Regions from separate parts of the Massilia sp. R2A-15 genome, predicted to be linked through region 1. Evidence: predicted binding sites of a transcription regulator. Region 1 holds the regulator's gene; each other region holds the start of a gene.
What was found. Region 1 encodes sigma-54, which starts transcription at its own class of promoters, with help from an activator protein. Its sites were predicted from a motif close to TGGCANGNAANCTGCTTT; they were not measured.

Region 1 (4,208 bases):
CCAGCGCGGCCGACCTGCTGGAGGACATTCGCGCCTTCATCGAGAAGTGGCTGCCCTCATTCAAGACCGATAACCGCAGCTACCTGACCGTGGCCCTCGGCTGCACCGGCGGCCAGCACCGCTCGGTGTACATGGCCGAACGGCTCGCCGCCTACTTCAGCCCCACCGAGCGCGTCGTGCTGCGCCACCGCGAACAGTCTTAATTCCCCAGGTCGCGCAGCGGGTGCGCCCGCTCCGGCCACGGCGAGTTGAAGAACTGCGCGACCATCTCGTCGGTCACCTCCGCCAGCGTCGGCGGATTCCATTTCGGCTCGTTGTCCTTGTCGATCACCAGCGCGCGAATCCCTTCGAGTACTTCGCCGTGCTCGAAATTGCGCCGCACCAGGATGCGCTCGAGGCGCAGGCAATCGGCCAGGCTCATGGCGGCGCCGCGGCGCAGCAGCTCGATCGTCACGCGCATCAGCAGCGGCGAGCGCTTCTTCATTGCGGCCAGCGCCTTCTGCGCGAACACGCCTTCGTCCTTCTCCAGCGACGCCATGATCGCTTCGACGGTCGACTCGCCGAAATGGTGGTCGATCGACGCGCGCTCCGCTTCGAGCACGCTCGGGCCGGCCGAGAACGGCGCGGCAAATTGCGTGATCGCCGCGCGCAGTTCGCTGCCCGGCGTATCTTCGATCAGTTGGGCCAGCGCGGGCATCTGGGCCTGCGGCACGAAGGTGTCGGCCAGGCCCGCGTACAGCGCATCGGCGGCGCGCACCGTCAGGCCCGTCAGGCCGAGGTAAAGGCCAAGCTTGCCCGGCGCGCGCGCCAGAAAGTAGCTGCCGCCGACATCCGGGAACAGGCCGATGTTCACCTCGGGCATAGCCAGCTTGGTGCCATCGGTAACCACGCGCAGGCCGGTGTCCGGGCCCGCTTCGGAGATGCCAAGGCCGCCGCCCATCACCACGCCGTCCATCAACGCCACGTACAGCTTTGGGTAGAAGTGGATCAGGTGGTTGAGCGTGTACTCTTCGGTGAAGAAGTCTTCCAGCGAGGCGCTGCCGCCGGTGGTCGGCAGGGTGCCGACGTCGTGGAAGTAGCGGATGTCGCCGCCGGCGCACAGCGCCTTGTCGGTGCTGCTGCGCAGGACCACGGCGTCCACCGCGGGATCGTCGCGCCATGCCAGCAGCACGTCGGACAGCGCGCGGATCATCTCCAGCGACAGCGAGTTGAGCGTGCGCGGACGGTCCAGGGTGATGATGCCGGTGCGGTTGGCGATGCGGGTTTTGACGAAGTCGGTCATGGTGGCTGTCGAAGACGGAAAAAGCGTATTTTATCCGACCGCGCAAATGAAAAGGGCGCCGACGGCGCCCTCGCTTTCAGGTGATGCCTGCCTTATGCGGCGGCGGGGAGCTCAGGCTCCTGCAAGTGCTTGATGGCCTGGTGGTTGTGCTCCTGCACTTGGGATTTGTATTTCATGACCTGGCGATCGAGCTTGTCGATCAGGGCGTCGATGGCCGCGTACAGGTCGGACGACAGGCTGGCGACGTTCACGGTTTTACCCGGCAGCCTTAGGTTGATTTCGGCTTTTTGCCGTTTTTCTTTTTCAGTCAGATTATCGACGGTGAGGATCACGGCGATATCGATCACTTGATCGAAATGGCGCTTCACTCGCTCCAGTTTGTTCTGTACGTATTCACGGATGGCTGGGGTCACTTCGAGATGATGTCCACTGATTGTGAGATTCATACACACTCCTTTGATGATGTCGCTAGCTGTTCGTGCGTCATAAGCGCAGAGGGACAGTGTGAGGTCGATCTACAAACTTTTGCGGAGGGCGACGGGCGGGATCTTGAGCGCTTCACGGTATTTGGCCACCGTGCGTCGTGCAATGACCATCCCCTGTTCCCCCAGCATGTCTGCGATCTTACTGTCTGATAAAGGGTTTTTAGGGTCTTCGGCTCCTGTGAGTTGCACGATGAGTGCCCGTATCGCCGTGGAGGATGCTTCCCCTCCTGCTTCGGTGGCGACGTGGCTCCCAAAAAAGTATTTCAACTCAAACATACCATGCGGTGTAAGCATGTATTTCTGGGTTGTCACACGAGATATCGTACTCTCGTGTAGTCCCAGTGTATCAGCAATTTCGCGCAGCACAAGTGGACGCATGGCAACCGCGCCGTGCGAGAAAAAGTTCCGTTGCCGCTCAACAATCGCCTCGGCCACGCGCAAGATCGTGTCGAAGCGCTGGCGCATATTCTTGATCAGCCACTTCGCCTCCTGCAGCTGGGCGCCCAGCTGGCCCTCGCCCTTGCCGTTCTTGAGCAGGTTGGCGTACATGCTGTTGACGCGAAGGCGCGGCATCACATCCTGGTTCAGCGACACGGTCCAGCCGTTCTTCGAGCGCCGCACGATCACGTCCGGCACCACGTAGTCGGAGGCGCCGGAGCCGAACGCGGCGCCCGGATGCGGATTGCACTGGCGAATCACGGCCTGCGCCTCGCGCAGGTCCTCGTCGTCGCAGTCGAGGGCTTTTTTCAGCTTGTTGAAGTCGCGCTGGGCGAACCACGCGAGGTGCTTGCAGACGATGTCGAGCGCCATGCGCCGCGTCACCAGCGGCACGTGGGGCATGCGGCGGATCTGCAGCGCCAGGCATTCGGACGCGTTGCGGGCGCCCACGCCGACCGGGTCGAAGCTTTGCAGCAGCGACAGCGCGGTCTTGAGTTCGTCGATGTCGATCTCGAGCTCGGGCGGCAGGCGCTCGAGGATCTCTTCGAGCGTTTCGGTCAGGTAGCCGTTGTCGTCGAGCGCGTCGATCATCAGTTCGACCAGCGCGCGGTCGCGCGTGTCGAGCATCGCCAGGCGCATCTGCTCCATCAAATGGTCGCGCAAGGTGGTGGCCGACGCTTCGATCTGCGGGCGCGAATCCTCGTCGTCGGGCGTCTTGTTGCGGCCCGCCTCGCCCCAGTCCTCGCTGTCGCCGCCGGCCGCCTCCGGGGATTCTCCCTCGCCGCCGCCCTCGCCTTCACCGGCGGCGGGCGCGTCGCCGCTGCCCTCGCCTGGCGGCGCGTCCTGCGCGCCCGGGGCCGGCGCGGCCTCGCCCGGCGTGGCGGGAGCGCCGATTGCGCCATCGGCCAGCAGGCGCACCGAGTTGTCGAGCGGGTCGTCGAGCCGTTCGAGCAGCGGATTATCGGACAGCAGCTGGGTCAGTTCCTGGTGCAGCTCGAGCGTGGACAACTGCAGCAGACGGATCGACTGCTGCAGCTGCGGCGTGAGCGCGAGGTGTTGGGAAGTCCGTAGTTGCAGTGACTGTTTCATGGCTTACATCCGGAAATGTTCGCCCAGGTACACGCGCCGCACCGATTCGTCCGCGATGATATCGTCAGGACGGCCCGAAGCGAGCACCGCACCCTGGTTGATAATATACGCGCGATCGCAGATGCCGAGCGTCTCGCGCACGTTATGGTCGGTAATGAGCACGCCGATGCCGCGCTCCTTTAGGAAGCGCACGATGCGCTGGATCTCGATCACGGCGATCGGATCGACGCCGGCGAACGGCTCGTCGAGCAGCACGAAGCGCGGATTGGTGGCCAGCGCGCGCGCGATCTCGACGCGGCGCCGCTCGCCGCCCGACAGCGACATCGCCTGGTTCTCGCGCAGCTTCTCGATCTGCAGGTCGGCCAGCAGCGTATCGAGACGCTCGTTGATCTGGTCCTTGGTCAGCGCCTTGCCGTCCACCTTCTGCAGCTCCAGCACGGCGCGGATGTTGTCCTCCACCGTCAGCTTGCGGAATACCGAGGCTTCCTGCGGCAGGTAGGACAGGCCCAGCACCGCGCGGCGGTGGATCGGCAGGCTGGAGATGTCGACGCCGGAGATGTCGATCGAGCCGGCGTCCGACGGCACCAGGCCGACGATCATGTAGAACGAGGTGGTCTTGCCGGCGCCGTTCGGGCCGAGCAGGCCGACCACTTCGCCGCATTCGACCTGCAGCGAAACGTCGCGCACCACCAGCCGCTTGCCGTAGCTCTTTTGCAGGCCGCGCACGATCAGGGTGTTACCGCAGGATTTTGTCTCCATCATTGCTTTCCTGGGGCAGGCGTGGCGGGCGCCGGACGCTTGGGATGGTCGAAGGTGAACTCCACGCGGCCGCCGCCAACCTTGCTCTGGCCGGAAGGGGTGTTGATCGCCGCGAACTGCTCCTTGCGACTGTCGTAGGAAAGGAAAGGCCCTTC
Region 2 (4,208 bases), 340 kb from region 1:
CAGACGAGTCTTTCTCGCCCGAGCCGTCGGATATTGATCCGAAATAAATTCATGCCTTGCAATTTGTGAACGCGACGCTATTGAGCGAGGGCGCGGGCTGCTAAGGGCGATCTTTCCCTACATTGTCGTTCCGCATGCCGTCGATAAAGTAACAACACTAGCCTTCACATTTTGAGCTGCGAAGCCTGGACGGCTGGTCAATGCTTCGCCAATTTCCGTATTTGTTTTCGCAACATTTACCAAAAGAGCAAGGGGCTAGCACACTAAATTTATTGATCAAGATATACTAACGGTAAATTTTGTTCACCGAAGCCATCTTGCGATGTTCATAAGAGTATTTTTGTTGGGAGCGCTGTATTTGCGGAACGAGACGATCACACGACTCGGTTCGCTAGTAGATGCATCATTAGAGGCGGCCGAGCCTCTTCCTACGCCGTCGGTTGCATTGCGAGCAGGTATATGATGTGCTATCGGAGTGGTTGTCCTCTATGCTCGAGCACCTGTAGGGTTATAGGTACGATTGATCATGGCAGGGTGGTCGAGATCGCGTGCACGAATTGCACCCTTTACCGAATTACCATCAGCGCGGTAAGACACTTAATCAAAGTTCCAGATGAAAGGCTGCTCTACTCGCTACTCGCTACTAGGCACCCCAACGAACAGATGGTTGTAATCGGGACCGCGCGCAACGAACTGGTATATGAATACGTTTGGATCGAACTCTTGAAAAAGACGAGGGTTTGTTATTGGTAACCAGACTTCCGGTTTTCCTTACAGTCGGCGCTACGAGAAACTCCCCGCAGCGTGAAGAAGGTGTCCTTGTAGATGTTTCAGCTCGGTGCCAGGGGAGGCTGTGCCGGTTTTCCAAGCGCAGCTCTCGCTCGCGGTATTCCCCCACCGCGTCATCTTCGCCCCCAGCAGGGCATATAACTCGTGCGGCGCGGGCGACGAGACCGACTTAGGACTGCGCGCGTTCCGCGAGCTGCAGCATGACCAGCTGCGCCTGCATCTGTGACGTCGCTGCGTCGTCGGTCCGCAACATTCGCATCCGATGCGCCCGTATTGCGCCCAGCCGTTCGGATGTCGGACTCAAACGTCTGCAAAATTCATAGGCCATTGGCTTACCCAATTCCCCGATTCCCGAACGCCGACCTGGTGCGCGCCCTCGCTCTGCGCCGCGCCGTGCTGGCGGCGACCGGCGAGGAGACTGACATGGCGGTGCATGTGCTGGACGCGGCGCAGAGGAAGCTGGCCACTCTGGCGGAAACGCGCTCCGAACACGAGCCGGTGCGCGCTTCCGCGGCAATGGTTCCGTACACGGCGCGGGTCGACGGCGAGGTCGGCGTGCAGGGCATCGCCACCGGGTTGATCGGAGATGCTCTGCTCAACGGTGGTCCCAACCGGAGCAACCTGATCATCATCGGCCCCCTCCCGTCGAGCACCCGGCGGACAACATCGCCTGCGACGCCGCCGGTACAGCGCGGTACTGGTGCTTTCAATTGTCGACCGGCTGATTTCAGCGCTCAGGTCGATTGGACGCGCGCACCCTAGACTCGCGCTCATCCGCAATCGCCGAGTGGTTGCGACGTGAATTCGCGGCCGTATCGAGTTTTCTGAAATCAGTCTCATAAGCTATACGCTTACGACGACGCAGGAGCATCATCCCGCCAACTGCCGCGGCGAGTAGCAGCAGAGAGTCGGGTTCAGGAACGTCGGCGCCTGGGCTGGCGAGTTCGAAAATGGCATAGTTAGCAAATGGACTGAATACTGTATCAAACTGACTACTCTGTGGAGAATTATTAGCGACCCCATCTGGGTCGGTAGGCACGTTGCCTGAGAACGCGACCACAACGACGCCTGTTAAGAGCGGAGAATACGGAATAAGCGTGTCGCAAGCGACCGTGGATGTGCAACCAAGTGTTTTCGATGGATCGCTGTCGAATTGCCCCATGACACCATCCACGAATACTTGGTCAAGCAATGCCTGGGCCGCTAATCCCGCGTCAGCCGAATTATGAAATGCAAAGGCCGCCGAATTGCAGCCATTAAAGATCGAGTTACACGAGCCGTCAGCGAAAGAAACGTTGTAAAGAACTCCGCCAACGTCCACGTTCTCGGCTCCTGTTAGTACGCCTGATGAGTTTGTCTGCAGTGTAACCGGAACGGCCATTGCGGCCGTACCATAAAGAATGCTACAAATAATCAACGCAGTGCGAAAAGCATGGACGATTTTCATGGCTTCCTCGTTTATTAACATGCGGGGGCATCGCCAACCATTTCTGTTTTGGCGCTGGGATCGCCTGATAAGGCGTTCATGGCTGTAAGCACATATCGTACCTAAAACTTAAATCTCCTAAAAACAGAGAGTTACAGTGAAAGTCGAGTTTGGCGTGCCGAGATGTGTAAAGAAAGCCGACAGAATTTCGATTGGATATTGTGGCGCGAAAGCAGCGGATTTTTTGTGCAAGTCTATGCTTGAACATCAGCTTCCGGCGAAAAACCGCCTATCGCTTTGTTGGTCCCGGTGGTGATTGGTGCGTGTGTGGCGACAACGCCGGGAGCGCTGCGCCGGACGTGGCGACAAAGATCACAATTGCCTAACCCAGTCCTTCATCCAGCAAGCGAGCGGCGCTGGCCATGCTTCTGGTCCAGGACCGCGCGATCAGCCATTCGTCACCCGAGCGGGCCGCCACGGCCTTCCTGGCGACCGTGGCGGGCTTCGCTGGCGTTATCGGTGCTGGTGCTTGCGCCGCCGTCTTGGCGGCCTTTACGATGGCGTGGACGGTCCCTTGCCGATGCCGAACTGGACCGCGATCACCGCGAACGACAAGCCTGTGGCGTGCAGCGCCACGATCTTGGCCCTGTCGCCCGCCGTGGTCCTTGGCCTGCCCAGCACCTTGCCTTCGGCCTTGGCCCGCGCCAGACCCGACTGCGTGCGTTTAATGCTCATCCGCCAACACCGCTTGGCTGCGATATTTGCGGCTCGGGGTTGATGAAGCGGTGTGCTATGGCGTCGAAAGCGGCGATGTACGCCTCCTAGAATGACATTCCTTTCGACTCGGTAAAGCACATCGCCATCACGACGAAGCCGTTCTTCGTCATCGTCACGCTACGCCGCAGCTCGCCTTTTTATGGGCAAATTCAATCGACTCACAAAAACTGGCATGCTCGAATACGTCGCATCATGAGACTCATCGATTCATACGCCTGCCTCCAACGTAGACCGTCGTGCCAGGTCCATAGCCAGGCATCCCCAGATCAAAACTATCGACATTAAACTCAACAATCCTCAACTGAGATTGGCTCGAAGAGAAACCATCCGGCAAGAACTCAAACTCGATCAGCATTTTTTTTGATCTTGTCAAATCGTCATGAAATGTCTTCGCTTCAGCTTCACCTAACAGCTCCAAATAGTTGCGGTCGTCACCGGTAAAAAATGAATAGGTTATTGGTGGGCGTCTATCAAAACGAACGCGGAGATGACAAAAGTTCCGATGACAACTCCGGGGCGCTAATGCTCCATGTTCCAAATAGAACGTCACCTGCCGCTGCGCACCTTTGCGTGTCGACGTATCAAGTTTCAATCCTGCATCAAGATGAAGCCGAAGCCCGAAAATGTATCCATTGCCTCCTTCTACTGAAACGCGTGTTGCCTTATTTGTAATGATCTCCCATATTTTATCCGTCATCGGATCATGCTTCGATTCGAGTACAGAGGAATATTTCCACTCATCGACGTTTTCCACGATTTTGTTTGGGAGATCGATTCGTTGAGAACTCACTTCCACAGGACGCGAATCGTCGATGCCAGGAGCAGGCGAACAGGCCGCCGTCAGGACAACAAGGCCCAAAACAAGCGAGCGTGGCACCATGTAGCGGAGACCGATGGCGCTATTGAACATGGCCAACTTCTTTGGCGCTTTTGCCCGCTAGGTCGTCGATGTACCAAGTTCGGTGTAGGTCGGCGAAATCCTCCATCTGGTGACCGAGTACGCCGAGCAGACCGCCCGACCACTCGCCATACGCTTTCGAGCCGTCGGGCTTGTAGACATTCTCGGGCAGGGTGCGGATCGTGTAGATAGGATTTTGCAGGCCATGCTCTTGGCCAACGGTCTGGAAAAACTCGCCTTTGAGGACGAACTTATTGGCGCCACGATGCGACAGCTCTACGGTATCGAATTTGCGCTCCTTTAGCTGTTCGGAAAACT
Region 3 (4,208 bases), 460 kb from region 1:
CTTGTGGGTGATCAGGATGATGGTTTTGCCCTGCTCCTTGAACAGGCGCAGGATCTCGAACAGCGACGCGGTCTCCTGCGCGGTCAGCACCGCGGTCGGCTCGTCGAGGATCAGGATGTTGGCGCTGCGGTAGATCTGCTTGAGGATCTCGACGCGCTGCTGGGCGCCGACCGACAGGTCCGAAATGGTCGCCAGCGGATCGACGTCGAGGCGGTAGCGCGTGCAGATCTCGCGCAGCTTCGCCTCGGTGGCGGCGCGGTGCGCGGCCAGGCGGAAGCCGCCTTCGGTGCCGAGCATGACGTTGTCCAGCACGGTCATGTTCTCGACCAGCATGAAGTGCTGGTGCACCATGCCGATGCCCAGCGCGATCGCCTCATGGCTGGTGCGGATGTTGCGCGGCTCGCCGTCGATCAGCAGCTGGCCGCTGTCGGCGTTATAGTAGCCGTACAGGATGCTCATCAGGGTCGACTTGCCGGCCCCGTTCTCGCCGATCACGCCGTGGATCGAACCTTTGGCGATGGTAAAGCTGACGTCGGCGTTCGCCTGCACCGGGCCGAAGGCCTTGCATATGTTGCGAAATTCTACGGCTGGCTGCATAGCGAATCAGTAGGTAAGGGTAAATGCATCAAAAGCGCGCCGGACCGGGCTGGCCGGTGCGGCGCGCTTTCAGTTAATACGAAAAGATCAGACCGGGCAGCTGCTATTGGCGCGGTAGTCGATGACCTTGATCTTGCCATTGATGATGGCCGTCTTGGCTTCGTTGACCTTCTTCTCGATTTCCGGCGATACCACCGCGCGGTTATCCTTGTCGAGCGCCCAGTCCACGCCGCCTTCCTTCAGGCCGCGGTAGGTCACTCCCGGTTTCCAGGTGCCGTTCTTGACCGCCATGAAGGAGTCGTAGATGGCGCCGTCGACGCGCTTGACCATCGAGGTCAACATCGTGCCCGGGTGGAGGTAGTTCTGGTTCGAATCGACGCCGATCGCCAGCTTGCCTTTTTCCTTCGCGGTCTGCAGCGTGCCCATGCCGCTGCCGCCGGCAACGGCGAACACCACGTCGACGCCGCGGTCGAACTGCGCGCGCGCCAGTTCGCCGCCCTTGGCCGGATCGTTCCAGGCTGCGCTGGTGGTGCCGACCATGTTCTGCAGGACTTCCACTTTCGGGTTATTGGCCTTGGCGCCCTGGGTGTAACCGCAGGCGAAGGCGCGGATCAGCGGGATGTCCATGCCGCCCACGAAACCGAGCTTCTTGGTCTTCGACGCCATCGCCGCGGCCACGCCCACCAGGTAGGAGCCTTCTTCTTCCTTGAACAGCACGGAATTGATGTTCGGGCCTTTGGCGACGCTGTCGATCAGCACGAATCGCACGTTCGGGAATTCGGCCGCGACCTTCTGCACCGCCTGGGTCTGCGAGAAGCCGATCGCCGCGATCAGGTCGAGCTTCTTGCGCGCCAGGCCGCGCAGCACTTGCTCGGCCTGGGTGTCGCTGCTGGCCTGCGCTTCGATGTAGTTGATCTTGGTCTCGGCCTTGAAGCGGCTGGCGCCTTCGAATGCGGACTGGTTGAACGACTTGTCGAACTTGCCGCCGGCGTCGTAGACGATGCCCAGTTTCGGGTCGGCCGCCGAGGCGCTGGCAGCGACGCACAGCGCCGCGATCGTGATACTAAGTTGCTTTAATTTCATGAAGGCTCCTGGAATATCGATATTGTACCCGGCGCAACGGCTGCGTTGGGAGGGTCTGTGTAGCTTAATAGTAACTAAACAGGCAAAGCCAGCGATTCCACGTCGGCGAGACGGATTGTGTCAGGCCTGTGCGCAACAAGTGGTTACCGATTGTATCGAGTGTGATTCCAGTGCGAACTATGCATCAATGGCAATATGTATGGCAAATACGATTTTTCTTGCCGATTTATATTTTTGTGAAATATATGGAGGAGGTTGTCGTACCTGTGGAGGCAGGTACCCATGCTGAATCGGCGCAGAGGTGAAGCGAACCCAGTATGGGTACCTGCCTGCGCAGGTGCGACACCCATCTACTCGTGCGCGACGGGATTGAGGATGTTCAGGAACGCCCGCACCACCGGCGCGTCGTCCTGCGTGGTGTAGGCGATATACAGGTTGGCCGACGGCGGATCGGTCTTGATCGGCAAAAAGATCACGCCCGGCCAGCCGATCCGGCTGGTGGTCTCGGGCATCAGCGCCACGCCCAGTCCCGCGCCGACCATCGCCAGCAGGGTCTGCGGCTCGGTCGCCTCCTGGAATATGGTCGGCTGGAAGCCGGCGTCGATGCAGCACTGGATCAGGTAGCGCGGGAACGCCGACTTGTCGAGCGCGAGCGTCAGCATCGGCTGGTCGGCGATGTCGATCAGTTCCACGTGGCCCTTGACGGCCAGCGGATGGTGCTCGTTGACCGCCACGCACACGTTCTCGCGGAAGCATAGCTCCTGGCGCAGGTTGTCGTGTTTGAGTTCGTCCGGATCGAGCGGCGGCTCGCGCCAGAAGCCGACGTCGATCTGCTTGGCGCGCAGCGCCTCGTACTGCGCGTTCGGGCCCGACTCGTGCAGCGTCCAGGTCACGCGCGGGAACTTGGTCTGGAATTCTTCGAGCAGGCTGGGAATCGGCCCCCACATCGCCGAGCCGACGATACCCACGCGCAGGCGCCCGACTTCGCCGCGGTCGATCTGGCGGATCGTGTCGATCGTCATGCGCATCCGTCCCAGCAGCTCGGACGCCTCGGTCATCAAGGCCTTGCCGGCCACGGTCAGCTCGAACGTGCGGGTGGTGCGCGCAAACAGCTTCACGCCAAGCTCGCTCTCGAGCTTCATGATCTGCTGCGACAGCGGCGGCTGCGAAATGTGCAGCCGTTCGGCCGCGCGGCTGAAGCTCTTTTCCTCTGCGACCGCGAGGAAGTATTTCAGCTGTTTCAGGTCGATGGACATGGGAGCGGTCTCAGATCGGTTGCAGGCCGGGCAAATCGTGCAGGGCGAGCGCCAGCTTCGCGCCGACCACCGCGTTGTGCTTGACCAGCGCGATGTTGGTGGCCAGGCTGCGCCCCGCGGTCAGCTCCTTGATGCGCGACAGCAGGAACGGCGTCACCGCCTTGCCCGTCACGCCGCGCTGCGCGGCCTCGCCCAGCGCCTGTTCGGTGATGCGGTCGATTTCTTCCTTCGGCATCGCCGACGCTTCCGGCACCGGGTTGGCGACGACCACGCCGCCGGCCAGGCCCAGTGCCCACTTGGTCTGGATGAAGGCGGCCTGCTCCAGCGCGCCGTCCATCTGGAAGTCGGCCTTGAAGCCGCTGTCGCGCGTGAAGAAGGCGGGAAAGCCCGGCTGGCCGACGCCGATCACGGGCACCCCGTGGGTTTCCAGGTATTCGAGCGTCAGGCCAATGTCGAGGATCGATTTGACCCCGGCGCACACCACCGCCACGCTGGTGCGCGCCAGCTCCTGCAGGTCGGCCGAGATGTCGAAGCTGGTTTCGGCGCCGCGGTGCACGCCGCCGATGCCGCCGGTGACGAACACCTTGATGCCGGCCAGCGCCGCGCAGATCATGGTCGCAGCCACCGTCGTGGCGCCCAGCCTGCGCTCGGCGACCACGAAGGCCAGGTCGCGCCGGCTCACCTTCATCGCGTCCGGCGAGGTGCCGAGCAGCTCGAGCTGCTCGTTCGACAGGCCGATGCAGATCTTCCCGCCGATGATGGCGATGGTCGCCGGCACGGCGCCGGCGTCGCGGATCAGTTGCTCGACTTCGCGCGCCATCTCCACGTTCTGCGGATACGGCATGCCGTGCGAGATGATGGTCGATTCGAGCGCGACGACGGGCTTGCCCGCTGCGCGTGCCGCGGCCACTTCGGGCGAGAACAAGAGGAACTGCTGCATGGTCATTCCTGGTAAAGGGCGTTGAAAGGCTGCGGCGCGGCGGCGCCGGCGTCGAGGGCGGGAACGTCGTCGAGGCTGTCGATGTCGAGGTGGGGGCAGACCGTCTCCTCGCAGGCGAGCGTCATGGCCGAGAGCTTCAGGCCGCGCCGGCACGCCAGCTCGAGGTCTTCGCTGCCCTGGAACAGCGACCAGCACACGGCTGCCGCGAAGGCGTCGCCGGCGCCGGTGACGTCGACGATATGCGCGTCCGGCGCGTCCAGCTGGCCGACGCCGCCGGCGCGGGTGAAGACCACGCCTTTGCCGCCGCGCGTGACGATGACGTCCTGGACGCC
Region 4 (4,208 bases), 920 kb from region 1:
GGCCACATTGTCCTTGACCTGCACGACCGGCGACATGCGCTCCAGGTTAATCTGGTGCAGGATGCCGTTCCCCGGCGGGATCACGTCGACGTTCTTGAACGCCTTCTTGGTCCAGTCGATGAAGTCGAAACGGTCTTCGTTGCGGCGGTCTTCGATGGCGCGGTTCTTCTCGAAGGCGTCGGGGTCGAAGCCGCCGCATTCGACGGCCAGCGAGTGGTCCACCACCAGCTGTGTCGGGACCACCGGATTGACCAGCGTCGGGTCGCCGCCCTGCGCGGCGATGGCGTCGCGCAGGCCGGCCAGGTCGACCAGCGCGGTCTGGCCGAGGATGTCATGGCAAACAACCCGAGCCGGAAACCACGGGAAGTCGAGGTCGCGGCGGCGTTCGATCAGCTGGCGCAGCGAGGCGTTCAGCGTGTCGGGATCGCAGCGGCGGACCAGGTTTTCGGCCAGTACGCGCGAGGTGTACGGCAGTTTGTCCCAGGCGCCAGGCGTGATCGCGTCGACGGCGGCGCGCGCGTCGAAATAGTCCAGCGAAGTGCCGGGCAGTGGTTTGCGGTTCAGGGTGTTCATCATGTTCTATTACCAGGTTACTTGCGTTCCGAGATCGGCACGAATTTGAGGTCTTCCGGACCGACGTAGTTCGCGCTCGGGCGGATGATCTTGTTGTCGATGCGCTGCTCCATCACGTGCGCCGACCAGCCGGAGGTGCGCGAGATGACGAACAGCGGCGTGAACATCGAGGTCGGCACGCCCATCATGTGGTACGACACGGCGGAGAACCAGTCGAGGTTCGGGAACATCTTCTTGATGTCCCACATGACGGTTTCCAGGCGCTCGGCGATGTCGAACATCTTGGTCGAACCGGCTTCCTGCGACAGCTTGCGGGCCAGTTCCTTGATCACCTTGTTGCGCGGGTCGGAGATGGTGTAGACCGGATGGCCGAAGCCGATCACGACTTCCTTGTTCTCGACGCGGCGGCGGATGTCGGCTTCGGCTTCGTCGGCGTTTTCGTAACGCTCCTGCACTTCCAGCGCAGCTTCGTTGGCGCCGCCGTGCTTCGGACCGCGCAGCGCGCCGATCGCGCCGGTGATGGCCGAGTGGATGTCCGAACCCGTGCCGGCGATGACGCGCGCGGTGAAGGTCGAAGCGTTGAACTCGTGTTCCGCGTACAGGATCAGCGAGGTGTGCATCGCCTTGACCCAAGACTCGGACGGCTTTTCGCCGTGCAGCAGGTGCAGGAAGTGGCCGCCGATCGAGTCGTCGTCGGTCTCGACGTCGATGCGCTTGCCGTTGTGGCTGAAGTGGTACCAGTACAGCAGCATCGAGCCGAACGACGCCATCAGGCGGTCGGCGATGTCGCGCGCGCCCGGCATGTCGTGGCTGTCCTTTTCCGGCAGCGCGCAGCCGAGCGCGGAGCAGCCGGTGCGCATCACGTCCATCGGGTGGGCGGCGGCAGGCAGCGCTTCGAGCGCCGACTTGACTACCTGCGGCAGGCCGCGCAGCGATTTGAGCTTGGTCTTGTAGGCTTTCAGTTCGGCGGCGTTCGGCAGTTTGCCGTGCACCAGGAGGTAGGCGATTTCTTCGAACTCGCTGTTGTCGGCGACATCGAGGATGTCGTAGCCGCGGTAGTGCAGGTCGTTGCCGGTCTTGCCGACCGAGCAGAGGGCCGTGTTACCGGCGGCGACGCCGGACAGCGCCACGGATTTTTTCGGCTTGAATGCGACGGCTTCGGTTGGTGCTTTATCAGTCATCTTGCAAATCTCCAGTGTGATTATTTCTCTTTACCTTGGGCGAACAGCGAGTCGAGCTTCTTCTCGTAGTCGTGGTAGCCGAGGTAGTCGTACATTTCCATCCGCGGCTGCATGGTAGGCACGACGCTCTTCTGGGTGCCTTCGGCGCGCAGCGTCTTGTAGAAGTTCAGCGCGGCCGCGTTCATGGCGCGGTAGGCGCCGCAACAGTACAGGGCGATATCGACCTTGTTTGCGCGCAGTTCGTCGAGCGTAAACAGCGGAGTGGCGCCGAATTCGGTGAGGTTGGCGAGGATCGGCACGCCGACCGCATCGCGCACCTGGCCGTACATTTCGAGCTTGGTGATCGCTTCCGGGAAGATCATGTCGGCGCCGGCTTCGACGTAGGCGCAGGCGCGGTCGATCGCCGCATTCAGGCCTTCGACGGCCAGTGCGTCGGTGCGGGCCATGATGACGAAGTTCTCGTCGTGGCGGGCATCGACGGCGGCCTTGATGCGGTCGACCATCTCTTCCTTGGTGACGATTTCCTTGCCCGGACGGTGGCCGCAGCGCTTGGCCGAGACCTGGTCTTCCATGTGGACCGCGGCGACGTCGGCGCGGATCATGTGGCGGATGGTGCGGGCGATGTTGAAGGCGCCGCCCCAACCGGTGTCGATATCGACCATCAGCGGCAAGCCGCAGGTGTCGGTGATGCGCTGGGCGTCGGTGATGACGTCGTCCATGGTGCTGATGCCGAGGTCCGGCATGCCGAGCGAATTCGCGGCCACGCCGCCGCCGGACAGGTAGATCGCCTTGTAGCCGGTTTGCTCGGCCATGCGCGCGGTGTAGGCGGTAATGGTGCCGACCACCTGCAACGGCGATTCTTCGGCAACTGCGCGGCGGAACAGCGCGCCTCGGGATTCTCTCATCGTATTCTCCTGGTATGTTTCATCGAACTGCGTCAGGGATGGTATTGCAAGCGGCGTGCCAGCCTTGCAAGCAGGCGTCGGCGCCAGCTCACCGAGGCGGCGGCGGGGATAAGTCCTTTGAAATCAAGATTATGCAAAATATTGCATAATTGCCATGCGATCCACGGACGTTTGACATTACGTTTCAATGTGAAACGATGAAACACCGTGCATCGCAGGCACGCCGCGCCATTCTACATCCGGCGCCCCTTCGGTGGCGGACGCACGCCGCGAGGCGGGCGCGCCGGCAGGCTGGCGCGGGCGGGGCCGCCCTTCTCCATTTTCACTTCGGTGATGCGCATCTCCAGCACGTCGATCGGATCGCTGCGGTCGTCGATGAGGAAATCGATCGCGCCCTCCAGTTGAACGCCGGCGCCATCGTCCAGGATGCCGCGGGCGTGCCAGCGCGCCGTCGCCCGCAGGGTCGAATTGTCGGCGATGGCCGACGTGGGCAGGATGGTCTGATCGAAGTTCAGGTGCAGCTCACTGTCGCCCGACTGGTCCTTCACATTACGCAGGACCGCGAAGGCATCGGCCGAGTCGGCGCGGGATTGGCCGTCGAGGGGCCCGCTGGCCAGCCTCAAGGCGTCGCGCATGCGAAAGAAACGCTGCGCCTGCATTTCGCCATGCGCCATCAAGGCGTCCTTCAGGATGGGACTGCGGTCGGACTTGGACAAGGCATTGAGTTTCACGGGGGCGGATTTTTCGATGGCGCAGCGGTCCAGGATGACGCGGTGGACCTGCACCGGCTGGTGCTTGTGATCGTCGCCGCGCGTGATGCGCTTGTTGACCGCCTCGATGAACGAGATTTCCTGGTTCAGCGACAGATTGCCCGACAACTCGTTGCGGCGGTCGCCGATATCGAATTTCAGCTGATCGACGTCGAAGTCGCGCGGATTGATTTGCAGGACCCACAGCTCGGCGGGCATGCGCTCCGCCTCGACGCCGGCGAGGAAGTTCTTGATGGGCGGGTTTTGCGAGAACAGGCCATCCCAGAAGCTGCGCTTCGATCGCGCGCCGTCCGGGCCAATGAACGGGACCTCCACCGCCTTGAACATCCACGGCAGCGCGGCCGAGGCCAGCACCGCCTGCAGTGAAATGCCGCCGTCGGTCGCCGCCCGCTCGGAACTGAAGGCGACGAATTCGCCGTCCTCGATGTCGACGGCGCCCATCAGCAGGTGCGGAATCTGCGCCATGAGGTCCATGCCGGCGGCGTCCAGGATGTCGAACGAGGTGGGATCCGCGGCCACCTGGCCGGACCATCGGCTCAGCGCAACGTCGAGCGGGCAGCCTTCTCGAAAGCCGGCGGGGCCCATCAAGCGCCTGAGCGCCGCCGGCTGTTCCTCGACGGTCCGGTGGATACGTTCGGCGAGCTGCCGCTTGAGCTTTTCGTTGTCCGCCGGAGCGAGCGGAGGTTTCATGCGCGACTGGATGTCGGCCTCGCGCCAGCGCGCGATGTCTCTCGAGACGCCGAGCAGCGCGCCGAGCGCGGCGACCAGATCGAAATCGA

Region 2: Q4S45_RS21460 (PEP-CTERM sorting domain-containing protein) is a predicted target of sigma-54. The motif match lies at 2,322-2,339, and genes of this name have one in related genera.
Region 3: Q4S45_RS01920 (BMP family protein) is a predicted target of sigma-54. The motif match lies at 1,868-1,885, and genes of this name have one in related genera.
Region 4: prpB (methylisocitrate lyase) is a predicted target of sigma-54. The motif match lies at 2,703-2,720, and genes of this name have one in related genera.

What each region holds. Positions count from the first base shown of each region.
Region 1 covers NZ_CP131935.1:4,982,632-4,986,839, reverse strand. The annotation lists gene rapZ (RNase adapter RapZ) at 1-203, shown strand, start outside; gene Q4S45_RS22980 (enoyl-CoA hydratase/isomerase family protein) at 200-1,282, opposite strand; gene hpf (ribosome hibernation-promoting factor, HPF/YfiA family) at 1,375-1,728, opposite strand; gene Q4S45_RS22970 (RNA polymerase factor sigma-54) at 1,798-3,294, opposite strand; gene lptB (LPS export ABC transporter ATP-binding protein) at 3,298-4,056, opposite strand; gene lptA (lipopolysaccharide transport periplasmic protein LptA) at 4,053-4,208, opposite strand, start outside.
Region 2 covers NZ_CP131935.1:4,644,992-4,649,199, forward strand. The annotation lists gene Q4S45_RS21445 (hypothetical protein) at 1-47, shown strand, start outside; gene Q4S45_RS21450 (hypothetical protein) at 854-1,015, shown strand; gene Q4S45_RS21455 (hypothetical protein) at 1,117-1,551, shown strand; gene Q4S45_RS21460 (PEP-CTERM sorting domain-containing protein) at 1,517-2,236, opposite strand; gene Q4S45_RS21465 (hypothetical protein) at 2,768-2,950, opposite strand; gene Q4S45_RS21470 (hypothetical protein) at 3,192-3,902, opposite strand; gene Q4S45_RS21475 (hypothetical protein) at 3,892-4,208, opposite strand, start outside.
Region 3 covers NZ_CP131935.1:409,639-413,846, forward strand. The annotation lists gene Q4S45_RS01915 (ABC transporter ATP-binding protein) at 1-597, opposite strand, end outside; gene Q4S45_RS01920 (BMP family protein) at 685-1,680, opposite strand; gene Q4S45_RS01925 (LysR family transcriptional regulator) at 2,031-2,936, opposite strand; gene Q4S45_RS01930 (pseudouridine-5'-phosphate glycosidase) at 2,947-3,876, opposite strand; gene Q4S45_RS01935 (carbohydrate kinase) at 3,879-4,208, opposite strand, start outside.
Region 4 covers NZ_CP131935.1:877,548-881,755, reverse strand. The annotation lists gene acnD (Fe/S-dependent 2-methylisocitrate dehydratase AcnD) at 1-573, opposite strand, end outside; gene prpC (2-methylcitrate synthase) at 591-1,754, opposite strand; gene prpB (methylisocitrate lyase) at 1,775-2,659, opposite strand; gene Q4S45_RS03940 (patatin-like phospholipase family protein) at 2,893-4,208, opposite strand, start outside.